2 linked regions of the Myxococcus guangdongensis genome follow. The protein of the gene in region 1 interacts with the protein of each later gene in a pairwise test. Links are inferred from orthologs where the notes say so. Each region holds a gene or a part of one and is shown on either strand. Other genes may lie near its edges.

What was found. The genes of interacting proteins can lie anywhere in the genome.
Region 2: the proteins of tsaE (region 1) and rlmB interact in binary tests that used the Escherichia coli proteins (3 or more experiments, as listed by UniProt). The link is inferred for Myxococcus guangdongensis from one-to-one orthologs.

The regions. Positions count from the first base shown.
Region 1 is NZ_JAJVKW010000022.1:75,192-82,745, reverse strand. The notes cover bases 4,693-7,554. They hold tsaE (tRNA (adenosine(37)-N6)-threonylcarbamoyltransferase complex ATPase subunit type 1 TsaE), read right to left. Parts: upstream 6,433-7,554; coding sequence 5,953-6,432; downstream 4,693-5,952. Other genes in these bases: LXT21_RS41275 (NAD(P)H-hydrate dehydratase), read right to left, coding at 6,464-7,554; LXT21_RS41285 (class II glutamine amidotransferase), read left to right, coding at 5,090-5,950; hutI (imidazolonepropionase), read left to right, coding at 4,693-5,001. Also shown: LXT21_RS41305 (BON domain-containing protein), read left to right, coding at 10-1,140; hutU (urocanate hydratase), read left to right, coding at 1,321-2,976; LXT21_RS41295 (hypothetical protein), read left to right, coding at 2,991-3,731; more of hutI, read left to right, coding at 3,736-4,692. UniProt on the Escherichia coli protein: Required for the formation of a threonylcarbamoyl group on adenosine at position 37 (t(6)A37) in tRNAs that read codons beginning with adenine.
Region 2 is NZ_JAJVKW010000009.1:348,094-355,657, reverse strand. Bases 1,919-4,790 are described here. They hold rlmB (23S rRNA (guanosine(2251)-2'-O)-methyltransferase RlmB), read right to left. Parts: upstream 3,822-4,790; coding sequence 3,015-3,821; downstream 1,919-3,014. Other genes in these bases: LXT21_RS27360 (ATP-grasp domain-containing protein), read right to left, coding at 4,340-4,790; LXT21_RS27365 (hypothetical protein), read right to left, coding at 3,827-4,276; tuf (elongation factor Tu), read right to left, coding at 1,919-2,449. In the rest of the region: transcription termination/antitermination protein NusG, read right to left, coding at 1-349; preprotein translocase subunit SecE, read right to left, coding at 349-792; rpmG (50S ribosomal protein L33), read right to left, coding at 993-1,157; more of tuf, read right to left, coding at 1,259-1,918; more of LXT21_RS27360, read right to left, coding at 4,791-5,335; adventurous gliding motility lipoprotein CglB, read right to left, coding at 5,420-6,697; LXT21_RS27350 (hypothetical protein), read right to left, coding at 6,949-7,341; LXT21_RS27345 (HEAT repeat domain-containing protein), read left to right, coding at 7,426-7,564. UniProt on the Escherichia coli protein: Specifically methylates the ribose of guanosine 2251 in 23S rRNA.

The DNA of each region.
Region 1 (7,554 bases):
GCGGATGACATGAGTGGAAGGCGCCATGATGACCCCAACCGACGGGGCAAGGAGCGACACGGCCGAAGGGAGCACGAAGACGCCCCCGCCTGGCGCGCCCAGGACCCGGGCCACCAACACCGGGGCCCTCCCCGTCACGAACACCCTGAGCACCACGCACGGCCGGGCCACGACTCCCACCGCTCGGACTGGGACGCCCGGCGCGACTTCGAGCACCCCTCCCGGGACCTCGAGCGCGACCGCGAATACCGCACGCTCCGAGGCGACCGGGACTCGCTCGACTATGAAATCGACCGGGACTTCGGCGACGCGGCCAGGGCGCTGGACCGGGCCCACGAATACGGCCGGGACTTCGACCGCGACCGGGAGCTGGACCGCCGCGCCCGACACTTCGACCCGGAGCGAATCGCCCGACGACCCGGCTACAGCCCGAGCGGCACCTTCCGCGCGCTCGATGAGGAGGCCCCCCGACGCCACGGCCCGCCCGACGACAGGGGCGGCTCGCACCGGGGGCGCTGGAGGGACGCTCCGTCGGACTCGCTGCGTGGCGGGGGCGTGGGCCCGGGCCACTCGCGTCAGGGGCGCCGCGGCGCGGACACCTGGGATGAACCCGAGGCATGGATGGACGAGCTGAGGGAGCTGCGCCCTCGCGAGCGGCTGGCGGAGGCAGATGTGCGACGGGGCGGCACGCAGCCCTCGGGCCACGGACCCGGCGTGGAGAACATGGCACCGCCCCGGGTGGGGTTCTCCACCAGCGCGACGCGCGCGGATGACCACGACCTGGGTCATGGTGGCTACGCCGGACTCCCCGGCCGACCCCGCACGCCCCAGGGACGCGGACCCCGTGGCTATCAGCGAGGCGATGACCGCATCCGCGCGGACATCTGCGACCGGCTGATGCAGGAGTGGATGGACGCCTCGGACGTGGGAGTGCAGGTGCTGGACGGCGTGGTGACGCTCGCCGGGAGCGTGCGCAGCCGCGACGAGAAGCGCGCCATCGAGGACGTCACCGAGTCGGTGCTCGGCGTGAAGGAGGTCCTCAACCACCTGCGCCTCCACCGGAGCGAGGGCGTGGCGCGCGCGCCTTCGTCCCAGGCGCCGCTCCAGGTCCCCGACGACGACGGCTCGTTGCACTCCTGAAGCGGGCTTCGGCCCCGCGCGTCATGGACGGAGCGTGCCCGTCCCCACCTCGGGGACGGGGCGCGGCGGATGCCTCCCATGGACACTGCGCGCGAGGGGCTTCACGGTGCTGCCCCCGCGCTCCACGGGTTCGGGTAGTGTGCCGGGCCTTTCCGTCAGCCATTCCTCAGGAGCCCGTTCATGTCCCGCGTCATCCGCGCCCCCCGTGGTTCCACCCTCTCGTGCAAGGGTTGGGTCCAGGAGGCCGCGCTCCGGATGTTGATGAACAACCTCGACCCGGAGGTCGCCGAGAATCCCGCGGACCTCGTCGTCTACGGCGGCACTGGCAAGGCCGCGCGCGACTGGCCCTCCTTCGACCGCATCGTGTCCAGCCTCCAGAGCCTCGCCGACGACGAGACCCTGCTCGTCCAGTCCGGCAAGCCCGTGGGCGTCTTCCGCACGCACCCCGACGCGCCGCGCGTGCTCATCGCCAACTCCAACCTCGTGGGCCGCTGGGCCAACTGGGAGCACTTCCACGAGCTGGAGAAGAAGGGCCTGATGATGTACGGCCAGATGACGGCCGGCTCGTGGATCTACATCGGCACCCAGGGCATCCTCCAGGGCACCTACGAGACGTTCGCCGCCGCCGGCCGCTTCCACTTCGGCACCGACGACCTCTCCGGCCGCCTCATCCTCTCCGGCGGTCTGGGCGGCATGGGTGGCGCGCAGCCGCTCGCGGCCACCATGAACAACGCCGTGTTCCTGGGCGTGGAGATCGACCCGTGGCGCGCCCAGCGCCGCGTGGAGACGCGCTACCTGGACGTCGTCGCCAAGGACCTCGACGAGGCGCTCGCGATGGTGAAGGACGCGCAAGCCAGGCGCGTGGGCCGCTCCATCGGCGTCATCGGCAACGCGGCCTCGGTGTTCCGCGAGCTGTACCGCCGCGGCATCAAGCCGGACCTCGTCACGGACCAGACCAGCGCGCATGACCCGCTCAACGGATACATCCCCACGGACCTGTCGCTGGAGGCCGCGGCCGAGCTGCGCAAGAGGGACCCGGAGGGCTACGTGCGCCGCGCGCGCGAGTCCATGATCGAGCACGTGGAGGCGATGAACGACTTCCAGGCCGCCGGCTGCCACGTCTTCGACTACGGCAACAACCTGCGCGGCCAGGCGCAGCTGGGCGGCATGGAGAACGCGTTCGAGTTCCCTGGCTTCGTGCCCGCGTACATCCGCCCGCTGTTCTGCGAGGGCATGGGCCCGTTCCGCTGGGTGGCCCTGTCCGGAGACCCCGAGGACATCCGCGTCACGGACCGCGTGGTGCGCGAGCTGTTCCCCCAGAAGGCCTCGCTGCAGCGCTGGCTGAACATGGCCGAGGAGCGCGTGGCGTTCCAGGGTCTGCCCGCGCGCATCTGCTGGCTGGGCTACGGCGAGCGCGCGAAGGCGGGCCTCGCCTTCAACGAGCTGGTGCGCACCGGCCAGGTGAAGGCGCCCATCGTCATCGGACGAGATCACCTGGACTGCGGCTCGGTGGCGTCGCCCAACCGTGAGACGGAGGCGATGAAGGACGGCACGGACGCGGTGGCGGACTGGCCCATCCTCAACGCGCTGGTGAACGCGGTGAATGGCGCGTCGTGGGTGTCCTTCCACCACGGCGGCGGCGTGGGCATGGGCTACTCGCTGCACGCCGGACAGGTCATCGTCGCGGACGGGACGGCCGAGGCCGCGCGCCGCATCGAGCGCGTGCTCACCAGCGACCCCGGCATGGGCGTGCTGCGCCACGCGGACGCGGGCTACCCCGAGGCCATCGAGGTGGCCAAGGAGCGGGGCGTGAAGATTCCGGGCATCACCGTGTAGCCTTGTGCCTCGCCATGGCCCACCCCGCGCGCCCGAGCCTCTCGCTGTTGCTGGTCCTTGCGCTCGGAGCGCTCGCGGGGTGTGCCCCCTCCGCCGTCGGCCCCATGGTGATGCGCCTGGGGCCCGGCTCCGCCCAGCAGCGCATGCTCCAGGCCGGCATCCGCACCGGCCCCCGGCTCAGCGCGCCCATCGCGGGGACGGTGCCCTCCGTCGGCACCGATGACCGCTTCCGCGGCGACGACGCGAGCTTCTCCACCCAGCAGTGGGGCCTCGCCTTCGACGCCGCGATGACGTGGCCGCTCACCGCGCGGCTGCACCTGCACACGGGCCTGCAGGGCGAGATGTTCCTGCCGCTGCCCGTGCCCGGCTACGGCGTCTACGCGGGCATGTCCTATTACATCGGCTCGGAACGCCTGGGGCTCGCGCCCTCGCTGGCGGTGCGCGGGGCGTCCGACTTCGGCATCTCCTCGAGCAAGGGCGGACCGGGCAGCATGGCGGGCGCGGAGGCGACGTGTGCCCTGAGCTTCTCGCCGGAGCCCGGTGTGTCGGTGGGCCTGGTCCCCTTCGTCGCCGTGCACACGCTGTCGTCGCACGGCATGAGCAACGGCTCGCTGTACTACGGCGGTGTCGTCGCCGCGCGCTTCACGTGGGGATGGCTGGACACCCTGGAGCTGTCGGGTGGCTTCGGTCGCGCGAAGGTTGGAGACAGCACGAGCTGGAACGTTCCCATCGTGGGTGTGCGTGGAGGTCGTTGACATCATGGAAGCGCTCGACTTGCTGGTCCGAAACACGTCCGAGGTCCTCACCCTGGAGGGCACGCACCGCGAGCCCGCGGAGGCCGCCCTCACCTCGCGTCCCCACGCCTGCGTGGGCATCCGCGCCGGTCGCATCGCGTACGTGGGCGCGGAGGCGGAGCTGCCAGCTGGCAGCGTGGGCGCGGGCACCGAGGTGCTCGACGCGAAAGGCGGCTTCGTGGGCCCCGCCTTCGTGGACCCGCACACGCACCTGGTCTTCGCCGGTGAGCGCTCCGCGGAGTTCGACCTGCGCAACCAGGGCGCCACGTACCTGGAGATCGCCAAGGCCGGCGGCGGCATCGTCAGCACCGTGCGCGCCACGCGCGCGGCCAGCGAGGAGGAGCTGGTGCGGCTGGCGCTGCCTCGCGTGCAGCGGCTGCTCGCGCAGGGCGTGACGGTGGCCGAGGTGAAGAGCGGCTACGGGCTCGACGTGGAGACCGAGCTGAAGATGCTGCGCGTGGTGCGCAGGCTCAACACGATGACGCCCGTGGAGCTGGTGCCCACGCTGCTGTGCGCGCACGCCATCCCCGCGGAGTACCGCGAGCGCCGCGAGGACTACGTCCGCCTCTGCATCGACGAAATCCTCCCCGCCGTCGCCAACGAGAGCCTGGCGCGCTTCTGCGACGTCTTCGTCGAGGACAGCGCCTTCACCGTCGACGAGGCCCGCCGCATCCTCACCGCCGGCCGCGAGCTGGGAATGCAGCCGCGCCTCCACGCCGACCAGCTCACCGCCTTCGGCGCCTCCGAGCTCGCCGCCGAACTGGGCGCCGCCACCGCCGACCACCTGGAGCAAGTCACCGACGCGGGCCTGCGCGCGCTCGCCGCCGCCAACGTCACCGCGGTGCTCGTGCCCACCTCCACCCTCTTCCTGCGCATGCGCCCCTACGCGCCGGGACGTCGCATCCGCGACGCGGGCCTCAATGTCGCTTTGGGCACCAACGTCAACCCGGGCTCCGCCATGAGTGAAAACACGGCGTTGGCGCTGGGACTCGCGTGTCTCGAGAACGGACTCTCGGCGGCGGAGGCGTATTGGGCCGCGACCCGTGGCGCCGCGTTGTCATTGGGACTGCAACGACAAGGGCGGTTGGCCGTGGGTGATGCAGGCGACCTGGTTTTGTTCAGCTGTGCGTCTTTCCGTCATCTGCCCTACCATTTAGGAATAGGGCACGCGCGCACGGTGGTGAAAGCCGGGCGTGTCGTCGTCCAGCAGGAGCTGAATTCCTGCGGGTGAAGCGACGTCGACTGGTGACACGTGCGTCGCACGGGAGTGTTGGAGAACTTCCCGTCGGGGCCGGCCGTTATAAGTACCAACTGCAGCCATGTGCCGACTTTTTGGATTCAGATCGTCAGTCCCTTCCGCGGTCCACCCCTCGCTGGTGACGCAGAAGAACTCGCTCCTCATCCAGTCACGCGAGCACAAGGATGGATGGGGAATCGCCGCCTATGGCGCCGAAGCGTCGCCTGTCGTGGCCCACGGTGTGGGCCCCGCGCACAGTGACCCCGACTTCGAGCGTGTCAGCAGCCGTGTGTCCTCACACACGGTGGTGGCGCACATCCGTCTGGCCTCGGTGGGCGCGGTCGAGCTGCGCAACTCCCACCCCTTCCACCACGGCCGCTGGACGTTCGTCCACAACGGGACGTTGAGGGAATTCGCCCGGCATCGCGCCGCGGTGGAGGAGCTCATCTGCCCGACGCTGCGCGTGGGCATCCAGGGCACCACGGACAGCGAGCGGTGCTTCTACCTCTTCCTCACCCGCCTGGCGGCCAGGCATCCCATCGGCCACTCGGTCCCCGTGGAGGGCGTCGCGCGGGCGCTCGCGGAGACGATGGGGCTGGTGGCGGCCATCACGGATGACTCGCAGGCGCAGCAGCGCTCCGCGATGAACTTCCTCGTCACCAACGGCGAGGTGATGGTGGCCTCGCGGCGCAACCGGACGCTCTTCGTGTCCGTGGGCGGCGCGCGGTGCGAGCTGGGCGGCCTCCCCGTCGCGGGCACGCGCCTGGAGCAGCTCATCGTCTCCAGCGAGGCGCTGTGCGGCGGGCCGAACTGGGCGCCCGTGCAGGAGGAGGACGTCATCGGCGTGGACGCCGGGCTCGTCTTCCACCGCTGGCGTGTGCCGGAGCTCGCGGGGGGCGTCATGCCGCCGCCCACGCCCGGCCCCAGCCAGCACGCCGCCTGACGTCAGGGCAGCCAGGTCGTCAGCAGCGTCGAGGCTCGGGCTCCGAAGGCCCGGGCCTCCAGGGTCCGCGAGTCCTGGCCCGCGTGGGCCAACGTGACGCGCAGGTGCTCGCGAGGCGCGGCCTCCGGCACCCGGTCCAACCACTCCACCAGCACCGCTCCCTCGCCGCCCACCAGGTCCATGAAGCCGGTGGCGTAGAGGTCGTCGTAGCCCGTCAGGCGGTACAGGTCCGCGTGGTACAGCGGGATTCGGCCGGAGTACGGGTACACGATGGCGAAGGTGGGGCTGGCCACCTCGGAGCGGGGCACGCGCGCGCCCTCGGCCACGCCGCGCACCAGGTGCGTCTTGCCCGCGCCCAAATCGCCAATCAGCCCCACGAAGTCCCCCGGCTCGAGCAGCTCGCCCAGCCGGACTCCGAGCCGGTGCGTCTCCTCGGGCGAGGCCAGCGTCACGCGCCGCTCCACCGTGTTGGCCTCGCTCATCGCCGCACCTCGCTCGACAACACCGTGTCGCTCATCGCTCCCACCGCAGCCACACCTCGCAGAGCCCCTGCTCGATGAGGTCTCCCGCCACCAGACCCAGCTGCCCGCGTCGCGCGGCGGCCAGGTCCCCGGCGAGGCCATGCGTGTACACCGCCGTCCAGATGGCGTCGGGCAGCGGGAAGGCCTGCGCCAGCAGCGCGCCACACACGCCGGACAACACGTCCCCCGAGCCGCCCGTGGCCATGCCCGGGTTGCCCGTGGTGTTGATGAACACGCGGCCATCCGCGTGCGCGGTGAGCGTGCGGTCGCCCTTGAGCACCACCGTCACGTTGAGCCCGGCCGCGAGTCGACCCACGATGTCCAATCTCTTGGACTGGACCTCCTGGGTCGATTTGGCTGTCAGACGCGCCATCTCGCCCGGGTGCGGCGTGAGGACGACGGGCCCCTTGGCGCGACGGAGCACGGAGAGGTCCTCCGCCACCGCGTTGAGCGCGTCCGCGTCCAGCACCGCGGGGAGCTCCACGCGCGACAGCAGCTCACCGATGAGCCGGCCCGTCTCGGGGCCCCGGGGGATGCCCGGCCCCATCACGAGCGCGTCCTTGCCCTCGGCCGCCGCGAGCAGCGCGTCCAGGTCCCCGAGGCCGAGCGGGCCCGTGCCCTCCAGGGGGATGCCCATGATTTCGGCGGAGTGTGACTGCACGGACTCGAGCGCGTCGCTTCGCGTGGCCACCGTGACGAGCCCCGCCCCCGAGCGCAGCGCCGCCTTCGCGACCAGCGCCGCGGCGCCCGTCTTCCCCCGGCTGCCGGCGACCACGAGCACGTGCCCGTAGGTACCCTTGTGCGTGTCCGCCTTGCGCGCGGGCAGCGTGCGGCGCGCGTCGGACTCCTCCACCACGAAGAGCTCGGCACCGGTGACGTCGCGCGACGACGCGCCCCCCATGCCGATGTCCACGCGGTGCACGCGACCACACAGCGAAGCCCCGGGCTCCAGGACCTGCCCTGGCTTGAGGAAGCCGAAGGCCACCGTCGCGTCCGCTTCCACGCAGGGCGAGAAGGGCTCGCCCGTGTCGCTCTGCAGACCCGACGGCACGTCCGCGGCCACCACCTTCGCGCCCGCGCGGC
Region 2 (7,564 bases), on another replicon or contig:
GCGTGCCCTCGGAGATCTGCGACGTGAGGTTCGCGACCTCCTTCTCCGAGATGGGTCGCGGTTGCTCGTTCTGGCCCGTCCCCGGGAAGCCGGTGATCTTCGGCGTGTTCTTCACCAGGTGGAGCGTCCGGTCGTTCAGCTCCATCTGCACGAAGATGTAGCCGGGGAAGAACTTGCGGCGAGACGTCTTCTTCTCGCCCTTCACCATCTCCACGACCTGCTCCATGGGGATGAGGATCTCACCGAACTGGTCCTGGAGCCCCTCGAGGCGGATCTTCTCCTCCAGGCTCTTCTTCGCCTGGTTCTCGAAGTTCGAGTAGGTGTGGACCACGAACCATTTCATCGCCATTACAGCTTCCCCCACAAGGCCGGCAGCCACTCCACCATCAAGTTGTACGCGACGGTGTCGATGCAGAAGAGCAGCACCGCGGCCACGAGCGAGGCGACGACCACGGCCACGGTCGACGTCCGGGTCTCCGGCCAGGTGGGCCAGGACACCTTCATCAGCTCGGACGCGACCTCCATGGAGAGGGTGTGCGTCTTGGGGTGGAAGTAGCCGGCCACCGCGAGGCCCACGGCCGACAGGTAGCCCACGAGCGTGGACACCTTCCAGTCCAGACCCTCGATGAGCACCGAGTCGGGCCATCCGAAGCTGGCCCACAGCGCTCCGAAGAGACGCTCCAGGAACAGCGCCAGGATGATGCCGGCGAGGAGGTAGAAGATGACCACGAGCCGCTTCGGATCCATCGCCGAGCGGTTAGCCTGCTGGCTGGCCTCTGATGCCGTCGCCATGGTGCCTCACGAGGTACTGCGAAAGCGAAATTTCACGAACTGCGGAAACACAGGAACCCCCGGTACCTCCAGGTACCGGGGGCCCCGCTCCCACTGAGACTTGGCAGGCCAGGAGGGATTCGAACCCCCAACACGCGGATTTGGAGACCGCTGCTCTACCGTTGGAGCTACTGGCCTAGAAACTCTCAGGAACTACCGACCTAGACCTTACCTTCCTTGTGGTCCGTGTGCTTGCGGCACTTCGAGCAGAACTTGCTCAACTCGAGCTTGTCCTGGCTCTTCCGCTTGTTCTTCGTGGTCGTATAGTTCCGCTCTTTGCACACCGTGCACTCGAGCGAAATGATGGAACGATTGCCCTTCGGCATGGCCTACCTCATCAGACACGAGAGGGGAAGGTTACCATCAGGCACCTTCCCCTCGGAATCCGGTGTTTGGGGCCAGGGGGCTCGAAAGCCCCCCGGGCGCGTTACTCGATGACTTCCGCGACGACGCCGGCGCCCACCGTGCGGCCACCCTCGCGAACAGCGAAGCGCAGCTCCTTCTCCATCGCGACAGGGGTGATGAGCTCCACCTCGATCGCGATGTTGTCGCCCGGCATCACCATCTCCACGTTCTCCGGCAGCTTCACCGTTCCCGTCACGTCCGTGGTGCGGAAGTAGAACTGGGGACGGTAGCCCTTGAAGAACGGGGTGTGACGACCACCCTCTTCCTTCGACAGCACGTAGATCTGCGCCTTGAACTTGGTGTGCGGCGTGATGCTGCCAGGCTTGGCAATCACCTGCCCACGCTCCATGTCCTCACGCTTCAGGCCACGGACCAGCGCGCCGATGTTGTCGCCCGCCATGCCCTCGTCCAGCAGCTTGCGGAACATCTCGACGCCCGTCACAACCGTCTTCTGCGTCGGGCGCAGACCGACGACCTCGACCTCCTCGCCGACCTTGACCCGACCGCGCTCCACGCGGCCCGTCGCCACCGTTCCACGGCCGGCGATGGAGAACACGTCCTCCACCGGCATCAGGAAGGGCTTGTCCGTCGCGCGCTGCGGCGTCGGGATGTAGCTGTCCACCGCCTCCATCAGCTTCAGGATGGCCGGCTCGCCGATGTCGCTCGCGTCACCCTCGAGCGCCTTCACCGCGGAGCCCGGGATGATGGGGATGCTGTCGCCGGGGAACTCGTACTTCTTCAGGAGGTCCCGGACCTCCATCTCCACCAGCTCGCGCAGCTCCGGGTCGTCCAGCAGGTCGACCTTGTTCAGGAAGACCACGATGTACGGAACACCGACCTGACGCGCCAGCAGGATGTGCTCACGCGTCTGGGGCATCGGGCCGTCCGCCGCCGACACCACCAGGATCGCGCCGTCCATCTGCGCCGCGCCCGTGATCATGTTCTTCACGTAGTCGGCGTGGCCCGGACAGTCGACGTGCGCGTAGTGACGGTTCTTCGTCTGATACTCGACGTGCGCCGTCGAGATCGTGATGCCGCGCTCGCGCTCTTCCGGCGCCTTGTCGATCTGGTCGTACGCCAGGAACGTGGCGCCGCCCGTCTTCGCCAGCACCTTCGTGATGGCCGCCGTCAGCGACGTCTTGCCGTGGTCCACGTGTCCGATCGTGCCGATGTTCACGTGGGGCTTGTTACGCTCGAACTTCTCCTTGGCCATGACACTCCTCTAAAAAATGGAGCCCTGAACCAGGATTGAACTGGTGACCTCATCCTTACCAAGGATGCGCTCTGCCAACTGAGCTATCAGGGCTTGGCGATGCTATGAACTACAACGTTTGGAGCGGGAAATGGGATTCGAACCCACGACATTCAGCTTGGAAGGCTGACGCTCTACCAACTGAGCTATTCCCGCAATGCCGAGTGGAGGGAGATGGATTCGAACCATCGAAGGCGTAGAGCCGGCAGATTTACAGTCTGCTCCCTTTGGCCGCTTGGGTATCCCTCCAGAATTTTGCACCACGAACCGCGACTACTCCCCGCACTGCTCGTCTCGGGCCCTCATCCGCGGCCCCGTCCTGCTTGGCCGGCGGCGGGACTTGAACCCGCGACCTACTGATTACAAATCAGTTGCTCTACCGACTGAGCTACACCGGCACTCATCGGCTCCTGCCCTACCCTACCTGCACCGAAGCCGTCAACCACCCGACTCCGATGTGCGAGGCGCGCCCTTTTAAAAGTCCCCTTCACCCAAGTCAAGGAGATTGATCCCGGGTTCAGACCGACTAACGGGAGGAGCTGCTCCCCCGTTGGCGGGCGACCTCGTATAGCAGAATGCCGGCCGAAACGGACGCATTGAGTGAACCGACCTGACCCGCCATGGGAATCCGCAGGCGGTGGTCGCAGTGCTTGAGCACACCCTCCCTCACTCCTCCCCCCTCGGCGCCCACGACGAGGGCCAAGGGGCCGTCCAGTCGGGCGCTCCACATGGGCTCGGTCGCGTCCACGTCGGCCGCGGCCACCCAGAGTCCCGCTTCCTTCAGCTCCTCCAGGGCACGCGAGATGTTCACCACCCGGGCGATGAGGCAGTGCTCCACCGCCCCCGCGGAAGCCTTGGCCACCGTCCCCGTCACCTGGACGGCCCGGTCCTTGGCGATGACCACCCCGTGTGCCCCGAGCGCATGGGCCGAGCGGATGATGGCTCCCAGGTTGTGCGGGTCCTGGATGCCGTCGAGCACCACCACGAGCGCGGGCCGCTTGCTGGCTTGAGCCGCCTCGAGCAGGTCCTCGAGCTCCGCGTACCGGAAGCCCCGGAGCTCCAGCACCACGCCCTGGTGCACGCCGCCGTCAGCCATCACCGCCAGCCGCTCACGCGTCACCTTCTCGACACGGACGCCCGCGTCCCGAGCGCGGCTGAGCAGCTCTCCCGCGGCCTTGGCCGCGAGCTGCCCCTCCACGATGAACAACCGCTCGACCTCATCCGGCCGGGCCCGCAGGGCCTCGAGGACCGGATTCACCCCATAGACGTGGCGCGCGGAGGAATCTCCCCCCTCGCGCTCGCCTCGACCACCTCGGGAGGAACGCTCACGCATGAGAACTAGAGGACCTCGACGGGGACGGAGAGGGTCTTCTGCTGACGGGCGCAGATCTTCTCCGTGCAGATGAAGAAGACGAGCTTGGCATCCACCGAGCCCTTGCCCGCGGCGGCCGCGGTGAAGGGGACCTCGAAGCGGGGGTCGGCGAACTCCTGGCCCGCGGCCTTCTTGGAGACCGAGTCCTCGCGGCCCAGCTTCTCCTTGGTCACGGTGAGCTGGGTGCCCTTCACATCCAGCTTGAGCGGAGCCTCCTCGGAGACGTGCGCGCCGGACTTCGTCTTCACCGAGACCACGAACACGCCCTTCTCCCCCGCCTTCACCTGGGAGGAGGAGCCCTCGGTGGACACGTCATAGAGGCTGGCGGGGTCCACTTCGTCCGCGGACGCCGGGGCCGCCCAGACGCAGGCCACCAGCAGGGCGGCGACGGAGGTGACGCTTCGGATGTGCGACATGGCTGACTCTCCTGGATGCGGGGGTTGCGTATCACGCCTCGACGTGGGGTGCCGGGATTCTCTTCACGCGCCCTCCGAGCCGCTCCGGGGCGTCCGGCTCGCGCGCTTCTTGCGCGGCGCCGGGACGACGGCACTCGCGAGCGGAATCGGTGGGAGCAGGTCCGGCATCGACACAGGCTCCGCGCCCGCGACCAGTTCCTCGGCCCGGATGATGATGGGCGTGGCCAGGTCCATGCCCGTCACCGCCTCCATCTCCGGCAGCGCGGGAGAGCTGTTCACCTCGAAGACCTTGGACTTCCCCTGCACATCCAGGAGGTCCACCGCCGCGACCTCCAGGCCCACCAGCCGAGTGGCCTTCTCCGCCGTGGCCCGCTGCCCCGGAGACAGCTCCATCTCCTCCAGACGCGCGCCCTTGATGAGCGTGTGCGCGAGCCGGCCCGGACGAGGACGCCTGCGGACGGCCGCAATCGCCTTGCCGCCCACCACCAACACACGCACGTCCTGGCTGGTGCTCTTCACGTACTCCTGCATCACCAGGTTGTGCCCCAGCCCCAGCACCGCCTCGAGCGCCGCCTCCAGGGACTGGAGGCTCTCGCACACCATCACCCCGTGCTTCTCCTGCCCCTGCAGCAGCTTCACGAGGACAGGGACCCCGCCCACCAAGCCCACCATCTCCTTGAGCTGGGCGGCGTCCCGCGCCATCACCGTGGCCGGGATGTCGATGCCGTGCGCGGACAACAGCTGCAGCGAGCGCATCTTGCTGCGCGATTGGGCGATGGCCTGGGCGTGGTTCACCAGGGGCACGCCGTGCAGCGCGAACTGGTTCACCACCGCCAGGCCATAGGTATTGATGGACTGGGCGATGCGCGGCAGCACCACGTCCGTGGGCGCCAGCTTCTTGCGGTCGTAATAGAGGGTGGCGCTTCCCCCTCCATCCAGATGCATCTGCACCCTGAGAGGGTTGAGAACGCGGAGCTGATGCCCCCTCGCGCGCCCCGCCTCGACAAGACGTCGGGTGGACGGAATGGAAGCGGAGCGCGAGAGAAGAGTGACTTTCATGGGCAGGGGCGGCAACCGGGCCGGAGGCGGACGGGACCTATAATCCCCACCACCCCCGGGGTAAAGCCGCCCCCGGCCGCCTGCTCAGCGCTGACGGATGGCGCGAATCTCGATCTTGATGGGATCTTCCGGGCGCGAGTTCTTGATGCGGTCGCACGTGGCCCCGTTGAAGAGCACACCCTCGTCCGTGAGACTCCAGGTCCCATCACCCGGCTGGAGCCGCTCTTCCTCGACGTAGACGACGATGAGCTTGGGGTTGGACGGCAGCTGCGGACCCTTCAGGGGAATCAGGCACGGCTCGGGATTGATGACCTCCTTGCTGATGCGCTCGAGCGCGGCGGAGAGTTCCTCCTGGTTGCCCGCCTGGTAGAAGGTCCGGCCGCACAGGCCTGTCGCCGCGATGCAGGTGTCATTGGAACCGCAAGCCGTCGGGTCATCCGCACAGGAACGGGCGAAGCCACCCGCCGCCGCCATGCCCTGGAGCACCGCGGGACCATCCCCCGTCGCGGTCTCCGCGCCGAAACCGATGACGATCGTCGTCACGCCCGCGTCCTTCAGCTCCTGCACCGCCGCCACGGACGCATTGGTGTCCAGGCAGCCACGACGCTCGTAGGTCGCGCCCGGCGTCGAACAGGTGGTCGCACCCGCGATGGTGCACTTGCACTGGGCCGGGTTCTCCGCCCCTGAGTACTCGTTCGCCTCATTGCAGTTGGGCAGGCCGTCCGTCAGCAGGATGACGAAGTTCTTGCGGTCGGGGTCCTTCAACGCCGGCATGCTGCCGATGAAGCGGAGGCTGCCGCTCGTGGGCGTACCGCCGCTGGGCTGTCCCGTTCCGAAGTTGGGGATGCCCTGGATGAGCGCGTTGATGGAGTTGGCGTGCTCGAGCAGCGAGCCGTCGTCCTCGATCGCCGGCAGGTCCTTGCGCACAGCGGTCGCCGTCGACTTGGCGCACGCATCGGTCTCGCTGGACTCAGGATAGGTCGTCAGGCCGAAGCGCACGAAGGGACCGCTGGACGAGAGGAAGTCCGGCACGGCGGCCTGCAGTTCGGACCAGCGCGTCGGGCAGGTGGCCGTGGGGCACGCCAAGGACTGGCCACACAACTGCATGTTGCCCTGGTTGTTGCGCACCATGCACGTCGGCTCGTTCGGATTCACCGGCAGCGTCATGGAGCCCGAGATGTCCACCAACAGCATGATGTTGGGCTTGCTCGACAGGGCCGTGATGGTCTCCTCGACCGTCGTCTGCGCGATGGCGAGCGGCTCCACCGGCTCGAAGTCGTAGGACTGACAGCCCGTGACGACGCCTGCGAGGGCGCCCAGAGCAAGGGCGCTCAGGCTCAGGAGGTTCAACTTGGCGCGCATAGGTGATGAATTCCTTCTGCTTCTATGGGGGGACGCGGAGCTCCGCGCGGCCGGGCTCTTCAGGGGGACGGCTTGGGCGCAAGAGTAACGCGTGACTCCCCCCGGAGGCTACAGCCTCAAGAGGAGGCCTCTCGGGGTTCGGATGAGACTGCGAGGTTACAGCAGGAGCCGAAGCGCCTCGTCGTCGAGCGCACACCCGGAGCGGAGCAGACGACATTGTCGCCTGCCTGGCGCTCCTCGGGGTGGAGTGGCTAGAGCGACAGCGTGCGGGCGCCCTGCGTGAGGCGCCAAAGAGAGGCGAGCCCCATCACCTCGTCCAGGGCGCCGCTCAGCGCCTCCGGCGGGTAGCCACACAGGCGCACCGTGGTGTCGCAGGCGATCAACTTCGCGCCCAGTCCCCGCGCCTCCTCCAGCATCTTCATGGGGGCCAGCACGCCCAGCGTCTCGCCTCGCGCGTGCTCCTCCCGCTCACGCTCGCCGTCGGGGTGACCGAAGGTTCCGTCCACCCAGGCGCGGAGGGCATCGAACGCGAGGACGAAGTAGACCTCGTCCCCCATGGCCACCGCGGTGATGCCCATGGAGGTGGCCTGGAACGCCGGCTCATACGTGGCGTGCTGAAGAAAGAAGAAGACCCGTCCAGCCATCGACGAAGCACCATACCGGGGTTCGAGTCCTGGCGGGCAAAAGGCGTATAACCCCGGACGTCCCCTCCCCTGCCGAGGCGCCCCATGTCGACCCCGACCTCGCCGCCCCCTTCCGCCCACACCTCCCGCTCCTCGCGGGGACGTCGATGGCGCGCCCTCGTGCTCGGCGCCGGGCTGCTGGCCACCTCCGCGGGCTCCGCGCTGGCCTACTCCCGGGGCGCTG